Regions from separate parts of the Mesorhizobium sp. B2-2-4 genome, predicted to be linked through region 1. Evidence: predicted binding sites of a transcription regulator. Region 1 holds the regulator's gene; the other holds the start of a gene.
The links. Region 1 encodes LexA, which represses DNA repair genes until DNA is damaged. Its sites were predicted from a motif close to TGTTCNNNNTGTGTTCNG; they were not measured.
Positions count from the first base shown of each region.

Region 2: the regulator LexA is predicted to act here: its motif matches at 5,326-5,343, upstream of FJ959_RS04280 (DNA recombination protein RmuC).

Region 1 covers NZ_VFWB01000011.1:164,429-171,482, forward strand. The annotation lists gene kynA (tryptophan 2,3-dioxygenase) at 1-285, shown strand, start outside; gene kynU (kynureninase) at 349-1,596, opposite strand; gene FJ959_RS25750 (TetR/AcrR family transcriptional regulator C-terminal domain-containing protein) at 1,593-2,270, opposite strand; gene lexA (transcriptional repressor LexA) at 2,723-3,466, shown strand; gene FJ959_RS25760 (ComEC/Rec2 family competence protein) at 3,460-5,910, opposite strand; gene gltX (glutamate--tRNA ligase) at 6,014-7,054, shown strand, end outside.
Region 2 covers NZ_VFWB01000001.1:826,090-833,143, reverse strand. The annotation lists gene FJ959_RS04310 (LLM class flavin-dependent oxidoreductase) at 1-721, opposite strand, end outside; gene FJ959_RS04305 (DUF6481 family protein) at 942-1,370, shown strand; gene sugE (quaternary ammonium compound efflux SMR transporter SugE) at 1,557-1,871, opposite strand; gene FJ959_RS32450 (hypothetical protein) at 2,105-2,230, opposite strand; gene FJ959_RS04290 (cation diffusion facilitator family transporter) at 2,504-3,457, shown strand; gene FJ959_RS04285 (GFA family protein) at 3,583-3,987, shown strand; gene FJ959_RS04280 (DNA recombination protein RmuC) at 4,007-5,293, opposite strand; gene def (peptide deformylase) at 5,397-5,927, shown strand; gene fmt (methionyl-tRNA formyltransferase) at 5,934-6,869, shown strand; gene FJ959_RS04265 (N-acetyltransferase) at 6,866-7,054, shown strand, end outside.

The DNA.
Region 1 (7,054 bases):
CGTACGGACTGGCGCGAAACGCGGACCGAGAACGAAGAGGTCCTTGTCGCCTGGCAGATCATCTACCGCGACCCGCAGCGCTACTGGATGTTCTACGAACTCGCCGAGAAGCTGGTCGATTTCGAGGATTATTTCCGCCGTTGGCGCTTCAACCACGTCACCACGGTCGAGCGCATCATCGGTATGAAGCGCGGCACCGGCGGCACATCGGGCGCGTCCTACCTGAAGAAGATGCTGGAGGTGGAGTTGTTCCCGGAGCTGTGGAAGGTCCGCACCCGGCTCTGACGTAGCTTTGCCGACTGCATATCGTTATCCCGAACCCACTGCGCTTTTCTGAGCGACAGGCTCTTAAGTCACCGCCGCCTTGACGGCGAAACGCGCCTCCTGCCACGCGTCCGTGCGCAAAATGTCTTCCAGCACCTCGACAGCCTGCCAGACATCGACATAGCCGACATAAAGCGGCGTAAAGCCGAAGCGAATCGTGGATGGCGCGCGGAAATCGCCGATCACGCCGCGCTCGATCAAGGCCCGCATCACCTGATAGCCATGCGGGTGGAGGAACGAAACCTGGCTGCCGCGCTCATTGCCATCGCGCGGGCTTTCGAGTTCGAGGCCGTAGGCGCCGCATTTTGCCTCGACCAGTTGGATGAACAGATCGGTCAACGCCATGCTCTTCCTGCGCACCTCTGCCATGTCGACGTCGTTCCAGACATCGAGCGCCCCTTTGAGCGCGCGCATCGACAGCACAGGCTGCGTGCCGCAGAGAAACCGGCGGATGCCTGTGCCGGCAGCAAAACCCTGTTCGAAGGCGAATGGCCGCGCATGGCCCCACCAGCCGCTGAGCGGCTGGCGGACATCGCCATGGTGGCGCTCGGCCGCGTAGATGAAGGCCGGGGCACCCGGGCCGCCATTGAGATATTTGTAGGTGCAGCCAACGGCGAAATCGGCATTCGAACGGTCGAGCTCGACGGGCAAGGCGCCGGCGGTATGGCAGAGATCCCAGACAATCAGCGCGCCGGCATCATGTGCCGTCCGCGTCAGCGCGGCCATGTCGCGTAACTGCCCGGATTTGTAGTTGACGTGGTTGACCAGGATGACCGCGACCCGCTCGTCGATCAGTTCTTCTATGGTCGGCGCATCGACACCCTCGAGCCGCAGCACCGTGCCCGGCCGCGTCGAGGCAACGCCTTCGGCCATATAGAGATCGGTCGGAAAGCTGTCCCCCTCGGCGATGATGACTGACCTGTCCGGCCGCATCCCGAGTGCCGCATGCAGCACCTTGTAGATGTTGATCGAGGTGGTATCGCAGACCACCGTCTGGCCGGCGGCGGCCCCGATCAGGCGCCCGAGTTGGTCGCCGAGTTCGACCGGCATGTCGAACCAGCCGGCGGTGTTCCAGGCGCGGATGAGATCCTGCGCCCACTCCTGCGTGGCGGCCTTCTGCAGCTCGCCGAACACGGCTGGCGAAGCGGCGCCCAGCGAATTGCCGTCGAGATAGATCACCCCCTGGGGCAAGGTGAAGCGGTCACGCATGGCACGCAGCGGATCCGCGGTGTCCATTGCCTCGATCGCTGCGAGATCGGGAATTTTGCTCATGGTCGCGATGTTCCTCGGTGAGAAGAGCGCCCTGGAAACGGGCCGGCTGTTTTGCCGCCCGGGCAAGGGCTGGCCGCATAGAGGCGCAAGAACAGGGTGAACGCCCGGTTCGATCTTTGCTCGATTTCCGCCCGAGGCAGTTCCTCGAGCACCCCAACGATCCGGCGAACCTGGAGATCGCCGATCAAAAGACTGATGTAGATGTCGGCGGCTTCGGCAGGATCGTCACAGGCGATCGGGCCGGCCCGACTTGCGGTTCGAAGCAGGTCGCCAACAAGCGGCATTATGGTATTGCGGCCGAATTGCGCGATCGATTGGCCAAGCGTGCCTGTATCGTTGACGTCGCCGGCCGCGGCGCGATTGAGCGCCACCGCCTTGTCGCCCGTCACGAGGGTCAGCAGGACTGGCCCGAGCAAGTTCAGGGTTTCGAGCGGATCGCGCGCCTGGTGAAGGGCGTCCTCCAGCAGCTTCCTTGCCTCTCCCGCATTGGCTTCGATCAAGGATCGAAACAGGGTCTGCTTGTTGCCGTACCAGTTGTAGAGGGTTTCGTTCGAGGCCGATGCCCGCTTGGCGATAGCAAGCAGGGAGGCGCTCTTGTAGCCGGCTTCCCGGAGCACCGCATAGGCGGCCTCCTCTATCCGTTCGCGTCGCGCGGCCTGCTTCGGCGTGGTCATTGGTGTTCCTCTTCGAAAACCGTACATTATTATACGGTTTCGTCAAGCGAACGAACGAACGCAGCCCGTCGCGACCAGTGGTGGTGTCTGGCCGTTTTCCGGCGGAAGTTGGCATTTTGGTTTCGTTTCGTTCACGAGCCGCAGGGGTTTCTAATCCGCCCAAACGCACCCCGCACCTGCCGGTCACCCAGCTTGCAGGCTTGTGCCAAGAGTGGAGACCGGTCGGGCCACAGGCCATTAACCAAAATAGTTTCAAAGGGCCCGGGAGCGCATTGACGACGGACCGCGCTGGCAGGATGCTGGCTGCGGGAGGGCATTTCGTTTCCGTCGCCTTAACAAATTCATTAAACTTTAAATGGTTGCGGAACACAACTGGAACAGATAGTGTTTGTTCTGGGTTTGTTTTCTGATTCTGGTTCCAGACCCTTCGTGCAATGCCTTTGGGGGCCGCCATGCTCACGCGCAAGCAACATGAACTCTTGATGTTCATCCATGAACGGCTGAAGGAAAGCGGCATTCCGCCGTCCTTCGACGAGATGAAGGAAGCGCTGGACCTCGCCTCCAAGTCGGGAATTCATCGGCTGATCACGGCGTTGGAGGAGCGCGGCTTCATTCGCCGCCTGCCCAACCGGGCGCGCGCGCTGGAGGTGCTGCGCCTGCCGGACTCGATCGCGCCGGGTCTTAACGCGGCAAAGAAGTTCTCCCCGAGCGTCATCCAGGGCAGCCTCGGACAGGGCAGCAGCCCTAGCCGGCAGATCAAGCCGGCGACGTCTTCGCGTCTGCCCGCTGCCGGCAATGACGACGACGCGGTTTCAGCGGTGTCGATCCCGGTCATGGGTCGCATCGCAGCGGGTGTGCCGATCGACGCCATCCAGCATCAGACGCATTCCATTTCAGTGCCGCCTGACATGATCATGGGCGGCGAACACTATGCGCTGGAGGTCAAGGGCGATTCGATGATCGAGGCCGGCATTTTCGACGGCGACACGGTCATCATCCGCAATGCCGACACCGCAAGTCCCGGCGAGATCATCGTGGCCCTGGTGGACGAGGAGGAAGCAACGCTGAAGCGCTTCCGCCGAAAGGGTGCTTCGATTGCGCTCGAGGCTGCCAATCCGGCCTATGAAACACGTATTTTCGGACCGGACAGGGTCAAGGTGCAAGGCAAGCTGGTCGGCCTGATCAGGCGCTACTGAGCGGGGTCGGCGGTGGGCTTTTCGGGTTTACGGTAAGGCGGCAGTCCCCTTGCCTCGCGTGAGAATTTCCGCTGTTCGTGCCAGGGCCGATATGGCCTGTCGACGGCAAAGCTGACCCGTGCCGGTGCCGTCGCCGATTGCTGGTCGAAGAAGACGGCGGCACTTCCCTTGCGAGCGAGCTGCCGCTTGGTGATGACGAGAACCAGCGGATTGTGGCAGGGATCGTAGCCCGCGGGGTCGTTGATGACGATCAGATCCGCATAGGAGCAGGCCCTCCAGGCGTCCTTGCGATCCTCCACCTGCGCGATGATCGCCCCCGAGGTATGCCGGGCCATGCACAGGCCCGTGAAGCAATAGAAAGGCGCTCCCGCCGGAAGTTGCGCGGGATCGAAGATGTCGAACTGTCGGTCTCCGCTGTCGAACAGTTCCGGCGCAACGATGGTTTCGGACTTCAGCGCGCGTTTCCAATTATCGACGGTGAATTCGTTCGGGCGCGCCCGGTTGATCGCGAGCTCGCCGCCGCCGATCGGCAACGCCACCAGGCGGGCATCCTCCGAAATCAGCACGTCCGGCGTGCGCGTGTCCGAGACGGTCAACAGGCCGGCGAGCGCGAAGGGAAGTGCCGCCAGCCGCAGCCATGTCGTGGCCATCGTCGCGATGACCAGGGCGATCGCCACCAGAAGGACGGATTGCTGCGAAATCAACCCGACCGCGTCGACCGGCGAGCGTTGCGAGATCCATCCTGATATGGCGATCATCGCGGTCAGTCCCTTGCCCATCAGATAAAGGGATGGTCCATCGAACCCGAACGGCATCAGCAGCGCGCTGGCAACCGCAAGGAACATCACGACCGAAACGATCGGCATGACGGCAAGATTGGCGAACAGGCTGAGCGGCGACACGCGCTGGAAATGCCAGATGGCGAAAAGCGCCGTGGCGCTTCCCGCGATAATCGAGGTCATCGCCAGCCCACCTGTCGCCAGCAGCAATTTTCGCGTCAGCAGGCCAGGCAAGGTCCGTTGCGGCGGCGGGGTCCGCGCTTTGTCGGCTTTGCGATCCGACCAGCCGGCATAGGCGCCGACCAGGGCCGCGGTGGCGGCGAAGGACATCTGGAAGCTCGGCCCTACCACCTCGTGCGGCGACACCACGATGACGGCGATCGCCGAAATAGCCAGATTGCGCATGGTGAGTGCCGCCCGATCGAACAGAACGGCGATCAGCATCACCGCCAGCATGATGAAGCTGCGTTCGGCGGCGACAACGACGCCCGAAATGACGAGGTAGGCGGCGATGGAGAAAAGTGCCGCCGCGGCCGCGTATTTCTTGACCGGCCGGCGGGAGGAAAAATTCGGGAACAGCGCGAAGCCGCCACGCAGCAGACCCGTGACCGTGCCGGCGACCAGCGCCATGTGCAGCCCGGAAATTGAGATGATGTGGTAGATGCCGGTGCGTCGCATCGCTTCATTGATCTCGTCGGGAATCCCGGCGCGCACACCCACGATCAGCGCCGCGGCGATCTCGCCCTCGGCGCCGCCGATGCTGCCCCTGATATGGTCGGCAATGCTTTCGCGAGCACTCTCGATGGCGGCTGAAAGGGCGGCCCACAGCGGCCTGTCATCGGCTGAGACGATTTTGGGGTTGCCGAGAAAGAAGCCGCTGGCGCCTATGCCGGCGAAGTAGCTGTCGAAGGAAAAGTCGTAGCTGTCCGGCCGCACCGGTCCGGTCGGCGGCAACAGCCTGGCATAGCCGGTCACGAGCGAACCGGCCGTCACTTCAGCCGGCACCTTGCGTGCCGAAAGGCGAACGCGCTCCGGCGCGTAGAGTAGTTTCGGCCGCGCGGTCGATGTCACATCGATGGTCAGCCGGATGCGCCCGGTCTCCATCTGGTCGACCGAAACGACGCGGCCGGTGATTTGCGTGGAGATTTCCGAGCCCAGCATCCGCGTTCCCGCTCGCCACGTCTCGACTTTGCCGGCGAGCATGCCGAGCGCGCACAACAGCGCCGCCATGAAGCACAGATGCGTTTTCGGCCATGAGCGTGAAACGAGCGCGCACAGCGACATCAGGATCGCGACCGCGACAGGCTTGGCAAAGCCCGGCTCCGCCGCCAGCGAAAAATAGGCGATCGATCCGCATGCCAGGAACACCGGCACGAGCAGGAAGGCTATGCCCCGATCGAGTTCGAGCTCGGACGCTCTGGCCACGCCGTTGCGCAGACGAGGCCATGAAGCACGGCCGAACTCACGGCGCAGACGCACGGCCGCGCCGGCTGCGGGAATGCCGGGCGGCGTGGAAACATCCGCCGGCGGCGACTTGCTCGGCTGCTGTAGGGGCGACAACGCCAGCGGCAATGAGGCGGGCGCGGGCGTGGCAAAAAAAGAGCGTTCGCTGACGCCGGCAACGACGTCCTCGCCTTCCTCCGCGCCCCTGCCCGCTCCAGCCATCGGGTCTGCCCCTTGCGCCCTCGACACCCTATGCTACATGAACGCGCGACGCGCGAAAGTGCGTGTGATCCGCACCCCGCTCCAGACGTTTCCCGAGAGTTGTATGTCCGACAAGCTTGTCACCCGTTTTGCCCCCTCGCCCACCGGCTACCTGCACATCGGCGGCGCGCGTACGGCGCTCTTCAACTGGCTCTACGCCAAGCACACCGGCGGTACGATGCTGCTGCGCATCGAGGACACCGACCGCGAGCGCTCCACCGATGCGGCGACAGCAGCCATTCTCGAAGGACTGACTTGGCTCGGCCTCACCTGGGACGGCGACGCCGTCTCGCAGTTCGAGCGCGCGCCGCGCCATCGCGAGGTGGCCGAGGAGCTGGTGCGCATGGGCAAGGCTTACTACAGCTACGAGACCCCTGCCGAGCTTGAGGCAATGCGCGACGCGGCGCGGGCCAAGGGCCTGCCGCCGCGCTATGACGGAAGCTGGCGTGACCGCGACCCTTCGCAGGCGCCTCCTGGCGTCAAGGGCGCGATCCGCATCAAGGCGCCGACCAAAGGCGAGACGGTGGTGCATGACCGTGTCCAGGGCGACGTGCGCTTTCCCAACAAGGATCTGGACGACTTCATCATCCTGCGCTCGGACGGCAATCCGACCTACATGCATGCCGTCGTCGTTGACGACCACGACATGGGCGTCACCCACATCATCCGTGGCGACGACCACCTGACCAATGCCGCCCGCCAGACCGTGATCTACAACGCCATGGGCTGGGATGTGCCTTCAATGTCGCACATACCGCTGATCCACGGCGCCGACGGCGCCAAGCTGTCGAAGCGGCACGGCGCGCTGGGCGTGGAGGCCTACCGCGCCATGGGCTACCTGCCCGAAGCGCTGTTGAACTATCTGGCTCGGCTCGGCTGGAGCCACGGCGACGACGAGATCATGTCGATCCAGGACATGATCGCCTGGTTCGACATCGGCGATGTGAACAAGGGCGCCGCCCGCTTCGATTTCGCCAAGCTGGAGGCGCTGAACGGCGTCCACATGCGTCGCATGGGCGATGCCGAGCTGTTCGACATCTTCATCGCCACCTTGCCCTATCTCGAGGGCGGCCCGGCGATGGCCGCACGCCTCGACGACCGGAAC
Region 2 (7,054 bases), on a different contig from region 1:
TGTCGGCGATGAAGCCGTGGACGTTGATGCTGGTGGCAAGACCCTTCGGATCGGCGCCCGCGCGCCTGGCGGCCTCGCGGTAGAGGTCAAACAGCGGCGCGAACCGCGCCGGCTCGCCGCCGATGATGGCGAGCGCCAGCGGCAGGCCGAGCGCGCCCGCGCGGGCGGCGGACTGCGGCGTGCCGCCGATGGCGATCCAGATCGGCAGTTTTTCCTGCAAGGGGCGCGGGTAGACGCCGCGATCGTTGATCGGCGCGCGCAGATTGCCCGACCAGGTGATCTTCACCTGATCGCGGATGGCGAGCAGCAGGTCGAGCTTTTCGGCGAACAGCTCGTCATAATCCTCAAGATTGTAGCCGAACAGCGGAAAGGACTCGATGAACGAGCCGCGCCCGGCCATGATTTCGGCCCGGCCGCCGGAAAGAAGGTCGAGCGTGGCGAATTGCTGGAAGACGCGGACCGGATCGTCCGAGGACAGGACAGTGACGGCGCTGGTCAGTTTTATGCGTTTGGTGTGCTCGGCCGCCGCGGCCAGAGCCACGACAGGCGCGGACGCGGCATAGTCCGGCCGGTGATGCTCGCCGAGGCCGAAAACGTCAAGGCCGACCTGATCGGCCAGTTCGATCTCCTCGATCAGGTTGCGCAGCCGCTCGTGCGGGCCGATTGCGCCGGGGCCCGGCTGCGGGCTGACGTCGGCGAAAGTGTAGAGACCGAGTTCCATCTGGTGTCATCCTGGCGTTTGATTTTCGCGCTAGAGGTAGCGATCAGCCCGTATCACCACCAGAGGGTCTGACTGCGAACAGTGCGTGTCCGTTTCGGCCGCGAAGGCGTCTCCCGGCTGCAACAGCACGGAATTTCATGGCTGGCATACCGTTTTGGCGCTTGAACTCCCGGTTTTCGCGCGTATGTAAGCGTCGCGAATTGACTTCAGGGAAGTGGACTTGGCTATCTACAGGGAAAAAGACATTTTCGAGCGGCGCAACGCCGCGAACGAGGCAAAGAAGGCGCTTCTGGAGCGCTTCAAGTCAAAACCGGCGGCGGACGATCCCGCAGTGCTGGCGCGACAGGCCGAACGCAAGGCTATCCTTGCGGCGCGTGAGATACGCGAGGCCGAGAAGGCGAGGCTGAAGCAGGAAAGGCTGGCACGCGAGGCAATCGAGAAGGCCGAGCGCGAGGCCGCAGCCGAAGCCGCGCGGATCGCGGCCGAAGAGGCGGCGCAGGCGGAAGCCAGGATTCGGGAAGCCGAAGAGGCCGAGCGTATCGCGCGTCTGCTGGCCGACGAGGCCGAGCGCAAGGCGAAGCGCGACGCGCGCTATGCGGCGCGCAAGGCGCGCACCGGCAGGACACCGCCAGGCTTTACCGGCCGCTAGCCTCAGACCGCCGGAGCAATCTGCTTCGAGGATCAGGGTCGCTGCGAAGCGGCCCTGCATGCGTTTGTCCGCGCGCCAATTCATGCGATTGCCGACGCCGTTCGTGATGCGACTTTCGCGGAATTGCTCTGTTTGCTTCGACGCAATTCCGGACGGAAAACCGCTTCGCACCTTTCCTGGATTGCTTTACGCCGCGAATTTCAGCCCCATAATGCCACAGACGATGAGTGCGATGCAGGCGAGCCTGATGACGGTCGCCGGCTCGCCGAGCAGCCAGATACCGAGCAGCGCCGTGCCGACCGTGCCGATGCCGGTCCACACCGCATAGGCGGTGCCGACGGGCAGCGCTTTCAGCGCCAGTCCAAGCAGCGTGAGGCTGACGATCATCGAGGCGACCGTGAGCACGGTCGGGACGAGGCGGGTGAATCCGTCGGTATATTTGAGGCCGATTGCCCAGCCGATCTCGAACAGGCCGGCGAAAAACAGAAAAATCCATGACATGGGGAACGCTCCATCCAAGCATCGCACCGACGTCCGTTCAGGACGATGCAATGCGCGATCGACCGAGCACCGCGGCAGCCGATGCCCTATCAGACAGTGGGCGGGTCGTCCCGACCGGATTTCAGGAGATGTGGGGTCGTCCCCGCACCAGATATAGGGTGTCTTAACGCCCGATCAACAAACTGCCGGCGGTGTTCCGAACGCCGCCGGCGAACTCCATCCGAGGCACGCGACTATTTTTCCTTGAGCCTCGTTGCCTTGACCGGCGGCGCCTTGAGCGTGGGAGCAGCGGCCGGCTTCTTGGCGTCCTTCTTTGGCTTGCGGGCCTCCTTGCCTGCCTTCATCGCACCTTTTGCCATGATTCGTTCCTCCAGTTGCGGGAAGTGAAGTGAAACAAGAGAAATGCCTGTAGGCAAGGGCCGTTCGCGGTGACGGCCGCGAAAACCGGCAACCTGTTTCGGCGGCCTTATGAATCCGAACCGGCGCGCAGCGACTTGAACGGACGGGGTGTTGGTGCGTCGCGATGGCCGCGGAATTTCGGCGGGCCCGCAGCATGATCTCAAGGAAATCGGCTCCCACTTTTCCTGCAATTACTCTAGACTTCGCGTGTCGGACAGGACGACAGGGAAGCAATGGCGGGGCATGGCGGCTCTCGAACGGTCATCTACGCGGCGCTCGCCGGCAATCTCGCGATCGCGCTGACCAAATTCGTCGCAGCCTTCTTCACCGGCAGTTCGGCGATGTTTTCGGAAGGCGTGCATTCGCTGGTCGATACCGGCAATGGTAGCCTGCTGCTTTATGGCATGCATCGCGCCGCACGCCCGGCCACCCGCGCGCATCCGCTCGGCCATGGCCGCGAGCTCTACTTCTGGAGCTTCATCGTGGCGCTTCTCGTCTTCGCGCTCGGCGCCGGCGTATCGTTCTACGAAGGCGTGACGCACATCATTGCGCCCGAACCGGCCGCCAATGTCAGGGTCAACTACATCGTGCTCGGCCTGTCGTTTCTGTTCGAGGGCAGCTCATGGCTGGTGGCGCTGAGGGAATTCCGCCGGCAGAAGGGCCAGCAGGGCTGGCTGCAGGCCGTGCAATCGAGCAAGGATCCAAGCGTCTACACAGTGCTGTTCGAGGACAGTGCCGCGCTTCTCGGCCTGATCGTCGCCTTTGCCGGCATATTGGCGGCGGAGATTTTCGAGATGCCGGAACTGGACGGCGCCGCCTCGATCGGCATTGCGCTGATCCTGGGTGCGACCGCGGCCTTCCTGGCGCGCGAGAGCAAGGGGCTGCTCATCGGCGAGCCTGCTTCGCCCGCGGTGCAGAAAGAAGTGCTGGCGATCGCGCAGCAGGATCCGGCGGTGCAGCGGGCGAACGGCGTCCTGACGGTCCACCTGGGGCCGGAAGAAATCGTTGCCGGCCTGAGCATCGAATTCGAGGACCATCTGTCGGCGCCGGAAATCGAAGCCTGCGTCGAGCGCCTCGAAGCGCGGCTAAGGAAGGAAATGCCCGAGATCACCCGGCTGTTCGTCAAGCCGCAGACGTCAGGCACCTGGGAACAGCGACGCAAGCTGATCGAATCAGCATCCGAGTAGACTTTGAGCATAGCCTCGAAACCCGCGTTCCATTCCTCGGGATCATGCCTCTGGATCAGCGTCGCGTCGTTGCCTTGCGCCGCTGCGCCGCTAAAATCAGCCGATCGAGTTTTGGAGGACTGATTATGAAGATCGACGGCGGCTGTCATTGTGGTGCCATCACCTATGAGGCGGAGGTCGAACCGGAAAAGACCTCGATCTGCCATTGTACCGATTGCCAACAGTTGACCGGTACGGCCTTTCGCGTCACCGTTCCGGCGCCTGAAGATCACTACCGGATCACAAAGGGTACACCGAAGGTCTACATCAAGACCGTGGCAAGCGGCGCCAAGCGCGTCCAGGCCTTTTGCGCCGACTGCGGTTCGCACCTTTACGCCACGTCGGTCGGAGATGGCCCAAAGGTCTACGGCATTCGAGTGGGAACCGCGCGGCAACGCCAGGATTTGATTCCGACACTGCAAAAATGGCACCGCTCGGCGCTTCACTGGCTACCTGAATTTCACGGCATGACCACAGTGGAGGAGCAGTAGCGCCGTCCGGTGCGGCGCCTCATTCGTCGCCTTCGACGACCCTCAGCCTGAGCTGGCCGGTCTTTGAATCGGCAACGCGTGGGGAATCGACAACGCGCGGGCCGGGTTCCGGCTTCGCAGGGGCTGGTGACGCCATGTCAGGGTCGGCATCGCCTCCGGGCTGCGCCCCAAACTCCAGAGCTTCGATCTTCTGGCCGCGTTTGGTCACCTTCGACGTCGAGACGAGGATGTCGTCTATATCCTTGGCCGACTGGGCAAAATGGCCCTGCAATTTGCGCACCCGCTCGTCGACGCGCGAAACATCCTCCATCAGCCGGATCACCTCGCCCTGGATCAGGTGTGCCTGCTCGCGCATACGGGCATCCTTCAGGATCGCCTGGATGACCTGGATCGACAGCATCAGGAGCGACGGCGAGACGATGACGACGCGGGCGCGGTGCGCCTTCTGCACCACCGCCTCGAAATTTTCGTGGATCTCGGCAAACACCGATTCCGACGGCACGAACATGAAGGCGGTATCCTGCGTCTCGCCCTGGATCAGATATTTATCCGCGATATCGCGGACATGCACCTCGATGTCGCGGCGGAAGGCCTGCGACGCGACCTTCTGCTGTTCGGCGCCTTCGGCGGCGCGGATGGCGTTCCAGGCTTCCAGCGGAAACTTGGCGTCGACGGCAAGCGCCGGCGCGCCGTTGGGCATCTTCACCAGGCAATCGGGACGGCTGCCGTTGGACAAGGTCGCCTGGAACTCGTAGGCGCCGTGCGGCAGACCGTCGGCGACGATCGCTTCCATGCGCGACTGGCCGAAGGCGCCGCGCGTCTGCTTGTTGGAGAGGATCGCCTGCAATTGCACGACCTGGCCGGCGAGCGACTGGATGTTGCCTTGCGCGGTGTCGATGACGGCCAGCCGCTCCTGCAATTTGGCCAGGCTCTCATGAGTGGATTTGGTTTGCTCGGTCATGGTCTGGCCGAGGCGGCCGGTCATGGCATCGAGGCGCTGGCCGATCGATTGCGTCAGTTCCGCCTGCCGCGCGCCGAAGACTTCCGCGATGGCGCCCATGCGGCCCTGCATCTCGGCTTGGCTTTGCAATATGCCGGCCATCCGCGCCTCGGCGTCGCGGGCATGGTCGGCGGCTTCGGCAGCGGCCACGGCGCGCGCCTTGGCCGAGCGCCACAGCGCGACGACAAGCGCCACGAACAGGCCAAGAAACACAAAGGCCCCGAACGCCAGCGCATGGCCGAGCGTGATCGTGGTCGCGCCAAGCCGGGCGACAGGTTCCGAAAGGATGGATGTCAGGTCGTTCATGCACACAGCATAGACGATTCGGCCGGCCAGCACAGATCAAAACGTGAACGATCCCCCGGCGTACCGGTTGACGCCCTTTATTCAAGGTCTTAGGTGAGACGCCATGCCGATCAAGCCGCTCATCATTCTTCCCGACCCCATCCTGCGCCAGGTTTCCAAGCCGGTGGAGCGCGTCGACGCGCCCTTGCGCAAACTGGCCGACGACATGCTGGCGACCATGTATGACGCGCCCGGCATCGGGCTGGCCGCGATCCAGATCGGCGAGCCGCTGCGCATGCTGGTGATCGACCTCGCCAAGGAGGACGAGACGCCGGCGCCGCATGTCTTCATCAATCCCGAAATCCTGGAAAGCGCCGACCAGCGCTCCGTCTACGAGGAAGGCTGCCTGTCGATTCCCGACTATTATGCCGAGGTCGAACGCCCGGCTTCCGTGCGGGTCAAGTATCTCGACCGCGACGGCAAGCTGCAGGAGATGGAGGCCGAGGGGCTGATGGCAACCTGCCTGCAGCATGAGATCGACCATCTCAACGGCGTGCTGTTCATCGACCACATTTCGAAGCTGAAGCGCGACATGGTGGTGAAGAAGTTCAAGAAGCTGGCCAAGGACAAGGCTCCGGGCAAGCTGGTGGGATAGGGGACAATGCCCCTTCGCGTCATTTTCATGGGGACGCCGGAGTTTTCGGTGCCGACATTGCGCGCGATTGCCGATGCCGGACATGAGGTCGCGGCCGTCTACACCCAGCCGCCGCGAGCCGCCGGCCGGCGCGGCCTTGAGCTGACACTGTCGCCGGTACAGCGCGAGGCGGAACGGCTGGGCATCGAGACGCGCACGCCGACGTCGCTCAAGGGCGAGGCCGAACAGGCAGCTTTTCGCGCGCTGCAAGCCGATATCGGCGTGGTCGTGGCTTATGGCCTGCTGCTGCCCAGGGCGGTTCTTGAGGCGCCGCAACTGGGCTGCATCAACGGCCATGCCTCGCTGTTGCCGCGGTGGCGCGGTGCGGCGCCCATCCAGCGGGCGATCATGGCGGGAGACAGCGAAACCGGCATGATGGTCATGCGCATGGAAGAAGGCCTCGACACCGGCCCGGTGGGGCTGGTTGAAAAATGCGTCATCGAACCCGATATGACCGCCGGCGATCTGCATGATCGATTGATGAGCGTCAGCGCCGCACTGATCGTGGAAGCGCTGGCGCGGCTGGAAAGGAATGGCCTGGCCTTCACCGCCCAAGCGGTTGAGGGGGTGACCTATGCCAAAAAGATCGGTAAATCCGAGACGCACGTGGATTGGACGCGACCCGCGGCCGAAGTCCACAATAACATTCGCGGCCTGTCGCCCTTCCCCGGCGCCTGGTGCGAGGTTGAAATTGGTGGCCGGGTGGAACGGCTGAAACTGCTTCGCTCGACGCTTGCGCAAGGTGTGGGCGAACCGGGAGGAATTCTCGACGACCGCCTGACGATCGCCTGCGGAGCGGGCGCGATCCGGCTGGTCGAAGTTCAACGGGCGGGCGGAAGGCCCGCCGCCGCGCAAGAATTCCTGCGCGGGACCAAGATCGAAAAAGGAATGAAACTGTCATGAGCATGATGTCGATACGCGCGGCGACGCCGCGGGATCGCGAGGCCATCCGCCTCGTCGAGGAACACGCTTTCGGCCAGCAGGCGGAAGCCGGGCTGGTTGACGCGCTGGTTTCCGGCGGCGACGCCGTTGTCGAACTGGTGGCGGAAGAAGACGGGCAGGTGGTTGGCCACATCCTGTTTTCGCGT